2 linked regions of the Tenggerimyces flavus genome follow. Each later gene encodes a partner of the first gene's protein in a complex. Links are inferred from orthologs where the notes say so. Each region holds a gene or a part of one and is shown in the gene's direction. Other genes may lie near its edges.

The links. The genes of interacting proteins can lie anywhere in the genome.
Region 2: the proteins of dnaG (region 1) and dnaB are in contact, whole or in part, in a crystal structure (PDB 2R6A), measured with the Geobacillus stearothermophilus proteins. The link is inferred for Tenggerimyces flavus from one-to-one orthologs. Residues at the interface, in WP_049624496.1 of Geobacillus stearothermophilus: Lys456, Leu457, Leu458, Pro459, Ala460, Asn463, Ala464, Leu467, Leu535, Leu536, Ile537, Ala538, Gln544, Glu545, Asp548, Tyr549, His552; in WP_033016901.1 of Geobacillus stearothermophilus: Ser13, Glu15, Ala16, Gln18, Glu91, Leu92, Asp94, Ala95, Val96, Pro97, Thr98, Ala99, Ala100, Asn101, Tyr104, Tyr105, Ile108.

What each region holds. Positions count from the first base shown.
Region 1 is NZ_JAFBCM010000001.1:6,136,102-6,141,465, reverse strand. The notes cover bases 1,174-4,059. They hold dnaG (DNA primase), read left to right. Parts: upstream 1,174-1,599; coding sequence 1,600-3,519; downstream 3,520-4,059. Other genes in these bases: JOD67_RS28880 (VOC family protein), read left to right, coding at 3,541-3,864; JOD67_RS28890 (alpha/beta hydrolase), read left to right, coding at 1,174-1,528. In the rest of the region: more of JOD67_RS28890, read left to right, coding at 1-1,173; JOD67_RS28875 (AAA family ATPase), read right to left, coding at 4,070-5,364. UniProt on the Escherichia coli protein: RNA polymerase that catalyzes the synthesis of short RNA molecules used as primers for DNA polymerase during DNA replication.
Region 2 is NZ_JAFBCM010000001.1:1,005,310-1,010,739, forward strand. What follows is about bases 1,102-4,053. They hold dnaB (replicative DNA helicase), read left to right. Parts: upstream 1,102-1,872; coding sequence 1,873-3,234; downstream 3,235-4,053. Other genes in these bases: JOD67_RS04795 (alpha/beta fold hydrolase), read right to left, coding at 1,102-1,485; JOD67_RS04805 (DNA-processing protein DprA), read left to right, coding at 3,318-4,053. Also shown: JOD67_RS04785 (FAD-dependent oxidoreductase), read right to left, coding at 1-260; JOD67_RS04790 (glyoxalase superfamily protein), read right to left, coding at 315-692; more of JOD67_RS04795, read right to left, coding at 703-1,101; more of JOD67_RS04805, read left to right, coding at 4,054-4,118; JOD67_RS04810 (MATE family efflux transporter), read left to right, coding at 4,253-5,430. UniProt on the Escherichia coli protein: The main replicative DNA helicase, it participates in initiation and elongation during chromosome replication. Travels ahead of the DNA replisome, separating dsDNA into templates for DNA synthesis.

The sequences.
Region 1 (5,364 bases):
ACGTGTGGGTGCGGTGGCTGCCGCCGTGGGAGCGTTGGTGGTCGGGTTGTTGCCGGCCCTGCCAGCGGCCGCGGCCGACTCGATCACCTGGAAGCCGTGTCCCGAGCCGGGCGGCTCGATCGGCCAGGAGTGCGCGAAGATCCCCGTGCCGCTGGACTACCGCAAGCCGGACGGGAAGACGATCGAGGTCGCGGTGTCGCGGCTCCGTTCGACGAACCCGGCGAAGCGGCGCGGCGTGCTGCTGGTCAACCCGGGTGGTCCCGGCGGGCCGGGGCAGACGATGCCGCTGGACCTGGTGAGCCTCGGGCTGCCGGTCAGCGTGATGGACACCTACGACCTGATCGGCTTCGACCCGCGGGGTACGGGGGAGAGCACGCCGGTCACCTGCGACATCCCGCCGGCGGAGGTCCAGTCGAACGTGCCGCCGTACGCGCGGAACCCTGCCGACGTAGCCGCCCACGCCGAGGCGCTGAAGCCGCTGCCCGCGCAGTGCGCGGCATCCTCGACGGGTGCGCTGCTGCCGTTCGTCAACACGTCGAACACGGCGCGCGACATGGACCGGATCCGGGTCGCGCTCGGCGAGTCGAAGATCTCCTACTTCGGGGTGTCGTACGGGTCCTACCTGGGCGCCGCGTACGCGTCGATGTTCCCGTCGCGCGTCGACCGGGTCGTGCTGGACTCGGTGACCGGGCCGGCTGGGCTGGACTACCAGGGGTCGCGGTGGTTCGCGACCGGCTTCGACATCCGGTTCCCCGATTTCGCGAAGTGGGCCGCGGCACGGGACGCGACGTACGAGCTCGGCGCGACGCCTGGGCAGGTGCGCCGGACGTACTTCTCGCTCGCCGCGCGGCTGGACCAGACGCCGATCCAGGGTGTGGACGGGGCGCTGTTCCGTGCGGCGACGTTCAGTTGGCTCTACAACGACGCGAGCTTCCCGACGATGGCGCAGGCGTGGCAGCAGCTGCTCCGTGCGCCTTCGGCCGCGGCCGCCGCATCGGTCGCCGCTGCCATCGACCCGCTGGAGAACTACGTCTCGAGCCAGTTGCTGGTCGTCTGCAACGACAGCGACTGGCCGGAGTCGGTGTCGACGTACCAGCGGGTGGTGGAGCGCGAGCGCCTGGCGCGTCCGGCCTTCGGTCCGGCCGCGGCGAACATCTGGGCCTGCGCGTTCTGGCCGGTGGAACGGTACGAGCCGCCGGTCCGCGTGAACGGCAAGGCTGCTGACCGGATGCTGCTGGTGGAGAACCTCCGCGACCCCGCGACGCCGTTGGTGGGAACGCTGGAGATGAAACGAGCCTTCGGTCGGCAGGCTCGGCTGGTGACGGTGGACCAGGGCGGGCACGGTGTCTACCTGTTCGGCGAGAACGCGTGCGCGAACAACACCGTGACGACGTACCTGGTGACCGGCAAGCGCCCGCGGGCTGGGTTGCACTGCCCGAAAGACGGCGGGTTGTTCGGTGCGTCGAGCCAGGACCAGGCCGAGCGGCGGGAGGCTCTGCGTCAGCTGCAGCGCGGCTTCGTCCACTGAAGGCACCCTTCGTCCACAGGTCCGAGCGCTGCCGGTGAGTCGGGTGGGGCGCGGTCGTAGACTCCACACTCATGGCAGGTCGGATCCGGGACGAGGACATCGCGCTCGTCCGCGAGCGCTCCCGGATCGACGAGGTCGTCTCGCAGTACGTCACGCTCAAGCAGGCCGGCGTCGGGTCGATGAAGGGGCTGTGCCCGTTCCACGACGAGAAGTCGCCGTCGTTCAACGTGCGTCCGCACGTCGGGTTCTGGCACTGCTTCGGCTGCGGGGAGGGCGGCGACGTCATCTCGTTCCTGCAGAAGATCGAGGGCATCGGGTTCGCCGAAGCGGTCGAACGGCTCGCGCTGAAGGCCGGCGTCCAGCTGCGGTACGAGGACGGCGGCGCGCGGCCGGAGCGGCGCGATCACAACACGCGGGCGCGGCTGGTCGAGGCGCACCGGATCGCCGCCGAGTTCTACCAGGAGCAGCTGCTCGCCGCGGGCGACGCCGCCAAGGGCCGCGACTTCCTGTCCAGCCGCGGCTTCGACAAGGCGGCGGCCGAGCAGTTCAGTGTTGGCTTCGCGCCGCGCGGCAACTCCGCGTTGCTCGACCACCTGCGCGGCAAGGGGTTCAACGACGAGGAGCTGCAGGCGTCCGGCCTCGTCGCGACCAGCGCGCGCGGCCCGTACGACCGGTTCCGCGGCCGGCTGCTCTGGCCGATCCGCGAGCTGTCCGGCGACGTCGTGGGCTTCGGCGCGCGGAGGCTGTTCGACGACGACCGGGTCGAGGCGAAGTACCTCAACACGCCCGAGACCGCGATCTACCACAAGAGCCAGCTGCTGTACGGCGTCGACCTGGCCCGCCGCGAGATCGCCAAGCGCGCACAGGCGGTGGTCGTCGAGGGCTACACCGACGTGATGGCCTGCCACCTCGCCGGCGTGCCCACGGCGGTCGCGACCTGCGGCACCGCGTTCGGCGAGGACCACGCCCGGGTGATGCGCCGGCTGATGCTCGACCACGACGAGTTCCGCGGCGAGGTCATCTTCACCTTCGACGGCGACGAGGCCGGGCAACGGGCGGCGCTGCGGGCGTTCGAGGGCGACCAGCAGTTCGTCGCCCAGACGTACGTCGCGATCGAGCCGGACGGCCTCGACCCGTGCGACCTGCGCCTGGCGAAGGGCGACGCCGCGGTCCGTGACCTGGTCGCGCGACGAGTGCCGCTCTACCGGTTCGTGCTGACGAACGTCCTGCGCCGCTACGACCTCGACCGGGCCGACGGCCGCGTCGACGCGCTGCGCGCCGCCGCGCCGCTGGTCGCCTCGATCCGCGACAAGGCGAAGGTCGCCGCGTTCAGCCGCGAGCTCACCGGCATGCTCGGCATGGACATGGAGGAGGTCCGCGCCGAGGTCGGCCGGGCCGCCGACCCGCGACGTCAGGGGCAGCAGGGCCGCGGCAACCGCGCGGGCCAGCGCCCCGTGGCGCCGGCAACGGCCGGCGCCCCGGTCGCGGTGGCGACGATCCCGATGCCGCACCCGAACGACCCGCGCATCTCCTCCGAGCGCGAGCTGCTCAAGTGCGCGATCCAGATGCCGACCGCCGTCGGACCGGAGTTCGACGTGCTCGAGGACACCGACTTCACCCACCCGGCGTACGTCGCGATCCGGCAGGCGATCGGCGCGGCCGGGGGAGCAGGCACCGCGGTCGGCAGCGACGTGTGGGTGTCGAACGTGCAGGACAAGGCCACCGACGACGCCGTCCGTTCGCTCGTCTCCGCGCTCGCGGTCGAGCCGGTGCGCTCGACGGGCGAGCCCGGCCCGAAGTACGCCGGCGCGCTCGTCGCCCGCGTGCAGGAGCTGTCTATCGGGCGGAAGGTCAACGACCTGAAGTCCCGGCTGCAGCGGACCAACCCGGTCGAGCAGACCGAGACGTACAACCGGATGTTCGGCGAGCTGGTCGGGCTGGAGAAGCTGCGCCAAGACCTTCGGGCTCGCGCGGCCGGGGGCTTGGCGTAGTCGACCTGCGATGATGCGGCGATGCTGAAAATCGGAGCGATCATCGTCAACGTCGCCGATCGACACCGCGGTGCCGAGTTCTGGGCCAAGGCGCTCGGTTATGAGCATGACGAGCACAACCAGGACTTCCTCTTCGACCCGTCCGGCAAGGGCACGCGGGTGCATGTGGACGAGACCGACCGCAGTCACCTCGACCTGTGGGCCGAGCCCGGCCAGGCGCAGGCCGAGGTCGAACGGCTGCTCGCGCTCGGCGCGACCAAGCCCGACTGGGTCTACCCGGAGGGCGCCGACTTCGTCGTACTCGCCGACACCGAGGGCAACCTGTTCTGCATCATCGGGGACTAAGCCTCGGGACTTCATCGTTTGTGGGCGACTTTGGCTCGTGAAGAAGGCGCTCCGTTGGGTGAGGCGTCGTGGTCGCCTTACGCGGCCAGTGGCCGCTCTACCTGGCGTCTACCCCACGTAATGGGGCCGCTGATCATGTTTACATGATCATTGGCCCCGCGCAGGGCAGGGCCGGGCGAACCCACCGCCGGACGAAGGATCGAGGCTAAGACGGCAGGTCGGACCCAGGCGGCCATGCCGCGTCGGCCGAGCGCACCCGCAGCAGGGAGGCCTGTCCGCGGCGGGCGAGTCGCCTCGCCAGATCCTCCTCGTAGGTGGTGACGAGGACCTGTCTCACCTGCGCGCCGGCGGCCGACATCAGCGACGCGGCGAGTCGGCGGTTGCGGGGGTCGAGATGTTCCAACGGCTCGTCGAGCCAGAGGAACGACGACCGCGTCGACGACCCGAGCACGAGCAGTCGGACGGCGAGGAGCGCGACGACCTTCTCGCCGCTGGAGAGGTACTCGAACGGGATGTCGTCGACCCCGCGCCGCAGGGTCAACCGGCCGTCGGCGCGGAGCTGGAGTGCGCCGCGGTCGCCGAACACGCGCTTCCAGCGGGCGCGGACCTCGGCGGCCAGCGGGTCGATGCGCTCCGTCAGCAGCTGGTCCGCGGTCTGTCGGGCAACGAGGGCGGCGGTACGCGTCACCGCCGCCCGACGGTGTGCCAGCAGGGACTCCTCCCGCTCCGTCGCGGCCGCCTGCTCGGTGGCGATCTGCGTCTCCAGCGCTGCCCGCGCGGCCCGGGCGGTTGCCACGTGCTCGGAGACGTCGTCGTGACGCGCGCGCACCGCCTCGACGGCGGCGCGTGCGGCGTCCACGTCGGTACTCTCCGCGGCTGGCGAGTCGACGGGTGACGGGACCGCGAGCGCCTTCCGCAGGGCCCGACGTACGGCGACGAGGTGTTGGCTCGCCTGCGCGAGCTCCGCCTGCCCGGTGACGCGACCGGACTCCAGTGCTGCCAGGTCCGAGTCGTGACCTTGCCGAGCGTGCTCGACGTCCTCCTCGCTCAGCGGACGTCGGCAGACTGGGCAGGTCCCGGACGCCTCGTCGAGCTCAGCCGCCGCGCTCGTGATCGCCTCGCGGCGTCCGGCGACGACGGCGAGGGTCTGGCGAAGCTCGTCGACCGAGGCCAGGGCGGACCGCTCGGCGTCCTCCAGGGTTCGGACCAGGTTGTCGATCGTCCGCACGCGGCGTACTTTCCGGTCGGTGGGCAGGGCGTCCCGCGCGATGGCGTGAGCATCCTGGAAAGCGGCGTGTGCCGCCGCGGCGCGCTTGCCCGCCTCGACGTCACGGCGCGCCTGTCGCAGCTGGTCCTCGGCGGTGTCGAGCTCGTCGCGCAACGTGGCCCGCTGGTCGTTCAGCGCCGCGAGTCGTTCGTGGGCGTCGTCGAGCTGGTCCGTCAGGTCAGCAAGGTCTGCCGTGGCACGCCGTGAAGCGGTGCGGAAACTCTTCGCCTCGG
Region 2 (5,430 bases), 5.1 Mb from region 1 along the record:
GCCGCGCCGAGGCCCGTCTCCATCCGTACCCAGCCATGGGACGGCTCGAGCCGCCGCAGCTCGGCGACGGTCGCCAGCTCCCACTCAGCGTTCGGGCCGGCGAACACCGGCCCGCACATGCCGGTCGCCGCCGCGGACGTGGTCGAAGCGGTCAGCTCCGCGGTCAGGATGCGCACGGAAGCGCCGGCCTCCTGGAGCCGGATCGCGGTGGTCAGGCCCATCACGCCGGCGCCGACCACGGTCACCTCGGGACTACTCATGCCCGAGACCGTACGGCCGGCGCCGCGCGCGCAGCTTGGAGATTTCTGCCTGTGCTAACCCGGGTAGACGATCTGCTGCACCGCCCACTTGTTGCCATCGGGGTCGGCGAAGAACACGAACCGTCCCCACGGGAAGTCCTGGACGTCGGTGACCGGGCAGCCTCGTTCGGTCAGCTCCTTGTGCGCCGTCTCGATGTCGTTCACGACGAGCTGCAGCCCCTGCACGGACCCGGGCGCGGCCTCGGTCACCCCGAGGCCGATCGCGATCGAGCACCCCGATCCCTGCGGCGTCAGCTGCACGAACCGCACCTCGTCGCTGACCTTGTGGTCGTGATCGAGGTTGAACCCCGCCTGCTCGACGTAGAACGCCTTCGCTCGGTCCACGTCCGAGACCGGCACAGCGACCAGTTCCAGCTTGAAGTCGATACCCATGGTTACTCCTCTAACTCTGCTGAGCCGGCGCGCGCCGGATCGGGGCGACGGTGGGGACGGGGTCCTGGGTGAGGAAGTCGAGCACGATCCTGTTCACGAGCTCCGGCTTCTCCTGGGTCAGGAAGTGCGACGTGCCAGGAACGATCGCCAGCTCGGCGTTCGGGATCGCGTCGTACATGTCGGCCACGTGCTTCAGCGTCGACAGGTCGTCGTCGGCGAACATCACCAGCGTCCGCGCCTGGATCGCGCCGAGCTCGGAGGCCTCGAGGTACGGCTCGCGCTTGCTCAGGTCGCCGATCTTCGCCGCGAGCACGCGGAAGTGGTCCGCGCCGTCGGGTGAGACCTCGGCGTACGCCGGGCCGAGGAACTGTTGCATCGCGTCGATGTCCCAGTCGTCGTCCCCGCCCTGCACCGCGTCGCCGTCCTTGCTGAACCCGCCGCTGATCAGGACCAGCCGATCGACCAGATCGGGCCGCTGCATCGCGACCTGCATGAGCACGAACGCGCCCACGCTGTGCCCGAGCAGGTGCGCTGGCCGGCCGATCACCGTCTCGAGGAACGCGATCGCGTCGTCGGTCATCGCCTGGAACGTGTATGGGCCCTCGGGGTCCGGCGTGTGGCCGTGCCCGCGAAGATCCGGGGTGTAGACGTGGAAGCGCTCGGCCAGCGGGCCGAGGTTCGGTTCGAACCAGCGCGCGTCCACCATGCCGCCGTGCAGCAGCACCAGCGGCTCGCCCGAGCCGTGCTCGTCGTACCACGTTCGCACCGGGCCGAGCTGAACGTACGTACCCATCTGCCTCCCCTTCAGTCGTCGGTGCGGGGAAGCTACCAAGATTCACCGTCCAAGACTTTTCGTCCACAGGCCGTGGACGCTGAAACCGCAGGAAAGAGGCGTGATCACCACAGAATCTGGCGTTCATCCACAGGCCGGTCCCCAGGCTGTGCACACCGTTGCGCACGGTTGTCCCCAGTGATCGACAACTCGCCCACAGGCCCTGTGCATGGCGAGCTTCTCCCAGCCCTCCCGGCCGCGTACGGTCAGCGCTACCCGGGGGCGAGCTAGGCAGGTCCGCGCGCAGCCGTACGGAATCGACTTGTCGGTCCCGTACGGTAGAAAATCGAACATGCGTTCGTCACGGGTCAAGCAGTCGCCAGAGGTAGGGCAGGGGGTCCGCAAGCGGTGAGCGTTGCCGAGTTTCCGGGGTTGCACCCGGTCGAGGGCCCACCCGACCGGCTGCCTCCGCAAGACCTCGCCGCGGAGCAGTGTGTCCTCGGCAGCATGTTGCTGTCGAAGGACGCGATCGCCGACGTCGTCGAGGTGCTGCGCGGACCGGACTTCTACCGGCCGGCGCACGAGACCGTGTACGACGTCGTGCTCGACCTCTACGGCCGCGGCGAGCCGGCCGACGCCGTCACGGTCGCGGCCGAGTTGCAGCGCAAGGGCGAGCTCAACCGCGTGGGCGGTGCGCCGTACGTTCACACGCTGATCGCCTCGGTGCCATCGGCCGCCAACGCCGGCTACTACGCGGCGATCGTGCGGGAGAAGGGGATCCTGCGCCGGCTGGTCGACGCCGGCACCAAGATCACCCAGCTCGGCTATGCCGGCGACGGCGAGGTCGAGGACATCGTCGACCGCGCGCAGGCCGAGGTGTACCAGGTCGCCGACAAGCGCGGCACCGAGGACTACGCGCCGCTGTCGGCGATCCTCGAGCCGACGTTGGACGAGATCGAGGCGATCGGTTCGCGCGGCGGACAGATGGTCGGCGTACCGACCGGGTTCACCGACCTCGACGGGCTGACCAACGGCCTGCACCCCGGGCAGCTGATCATCGTCGCCGCCCGTCCCGGTGTCGGCAAGTCGATCCTGGCGCTGAACTTTGCCCGCGCGGCGTCGATCGCGAACGGTCTCGCCTCGGTGATCTTCTCGCTGGAGATGAACCGCACCGAGATCACGATGCGCCTGCTGTCGGCCGAGGCGCGGGTGCCGCTCGGGCACATGCGGCAGGGCACGATGAGCGACGACGACTGGGCCCGGCTCGCGCGCCGGATGGGTGAGGTGTCGAGCGCGCCGCTGTACATCGACGACTCGCCGAACATGACGCTGATGGAGATCCGGGCGAAGGCACGGCGGCTTCGGCAGCGCAACGAGCTGCGGCTCATCATTCTCGACTACCTGCAGTTGATGACCTCCGGAAAACGGGTCGAGAGCAGGCAGGTCGAGGTCGCCGAGTTCTCCCGAAACCTGAAGCTGTTGGCCAAGGAGCTCGAGGTGCCGATCGTGGCGCTCTCGCAGCTCAACCGTGGTCCGGAGCAACGTACGGACAAGCGCCCGATGCTGTCCGACCTGCGTGAGTCCGGATCGATCGAGCAGGACGCCGACATGGTGATCCTGCTGCACCGTGAAGACGCGTACGAACGGGAGTCCACCCGGCCTGGCGAGGCCGACTTCATCGTCGCCAAACACCGTAACGGCCCCACCGCCAACATCACCGTCGCGTTCCAAGGTCACTACCAGCGGTTCGTCGACATGGCGCAGGGGTAGCTCGGAGGAACGAAGTGCGCACAATCCCCGTTCACGCGAGCCACGGTCGGTCTCGGTACTCCCGGGCCGTTCTGAGCCGGGGTGTGGGCTTGGGGGTCGGCGCCTCCGGCTTCGACGGGGAGCGTGTCGCGCTGATCGCGTCGCAGCGGGCGCGCCCGTACTCTGCGGGCGACCTCTCCGCGGCGGCCCGCGACCTCGCAGCGTGGCGGTGTGCGGGTCTCGGGGTGCACACGGTGCTCGACGACAGCTACCCGGACCGGCTGCGCGACGTCCCGTCGCTGCCGCCGGTGCTGTTCACGCGCGGGATCGTCCGGCCCGACGACCACGCGGTGGCCGTCGTGGGTGCGCGACATGCGTCTTCGTTGGGCCTGTCCTTCGCCGCCGATCTTGCGACGGCGTTGGTGGGCCTGGGCGTGACAGTGGTGTCCGGCCTGGCGGCGGGCATCGACACCGCAGCGCACGCCGCAGCCCTGGCCTCGGGCGGCCGTACAGTCGCCGTGCTGGGCACCGGCGTGGGCCGCTGCTACCCGCCGAGCAACCGCGACCTCCAATCCGAAATCGCCCGCCGCGGACTGTTGCTCTCGCAGTTCTGGCCAGACACCCCGCCGCGCGAACACAACTTCGTAACCCGCAACGCCGTACTGTGCGGCTACGCCGACGCCTGCGTGATCGCCGAGGCGGGCGAGTCCAGCAGCACCCGAACGTTGGCCCGCCACGCCTTGGACCAAAGCCGCCCGCTGATCCTGACGACCCTCGTCCTGCGCTCAGCCGCCTGGGCCAAATCCCTCACCCGCCGCGCAGGAGTCCACATCGCCTCCAGCGTTGACGAGACGCTTGCCGCCATCGCGGAGGGACGAGCCGCAGCAGAGCGCACTTTTGCCTGACGTTTGTCAGTCGGATCAAGCAAATGGCGGGCCCCCACGACCTTCGGCGATCCTCTCGCCAGCGCTGCTCGGGCATGGTTGGCCGAGTTCGGAACTGATGGGCCGCGCTGAGGGTTAAGGGGCACAATGGGCTAGTGACCCTGACACGGCGGTTGCGGGATCCGCATGACAAGGAGATTTGGCGGCTCGCCGTACCCGCGTTCTTCGCGTTGGTGGCCGAGCCGATGTTCCTGCTCACCGACTCCGCGGTCGTCGGCCACCTGGGCACGCCGCAGCTCGCGGGGCTCGGGTTGGCGGGGACGGTATTGCAGACGGGGGTCAGTCTTTGCATCTTCCTCGCGTACGCCACCACGGCGGCGGTGGCGCGGCAGCTGGGCGCGGGTGACACGAAGAAGGCGATCCAGTACGGGATCGACGGGATCTGGCTCGCACTGGGCGTCGGCATAGCGCTCGCGGCAGCCGGGGCGATCTTCGCTGAGCCGCTGGTGCAGCTCTTCAACCCCTCCGACGCCGTAGCTGAGCAGGCGACGATCTATCTGCGCATCGCTGCGCTGGGGACGCCGGCGATGCTGGCGGTCTTTGCTGGGACGGGCGTGCTCCGCGGCCTGCAGGACACGAAGACTCCGCTCGTCGTCGCGGTCGGCTCCTACCTCGCGAACATCGTGCTCAACCTCGCGCTCGTCTACGGCCTGCACTGGGGCATCGCCGGGAGCGCGTGGGGGACGGTCATCGCCCAGTACGCGGGCGCCGCGGCGCTGATCGTCGTCGTGCTGAGGGGCGCCAAGAAGCATGGCGCGCACGTCAGACCGGACTGGGCCGGCATCAAGTCCGCCGCCGGCGCGGGCGTCCCGCTGATCGTCCGCACCGCCGCGCTCAGGGTCGGCATCCTCCTCGCCACCGTCGTGGCGACGTCGTTCGGGGACGCGCCGCTGGCCGCGCATCAGGTCGTCTTCACGATCTGGAACGCCCTCGCGCTCGCCCTCGATGCCGTCGCGATCGCCGGGCAGGCCATCGTCGGGCGGTACCTCGGCGCCGGCGACGTCGAGGGAACGAGGGCGGCCACCAGGCGCATGATCGAGTGGGGCATCGCCGCCGGCGTGCTCACCGGCATCCTCCTCGCGGTGGCGAGACCGCTCTACGTCCCGCTGTTCACCGAGGACCCGAACGTCCGCACGCTCATCAGCGCGGCGATCCTCGTCGTCGCAGCCCTCCAGCCGGTCGCCGGCGTCGTGTTCGTGCTCGACGGCGTGCTCATCGGCGCCGGCGATGGGCGCTACCTCGCGTGGACCGGCGTGCTGAACGTGATCGCGTT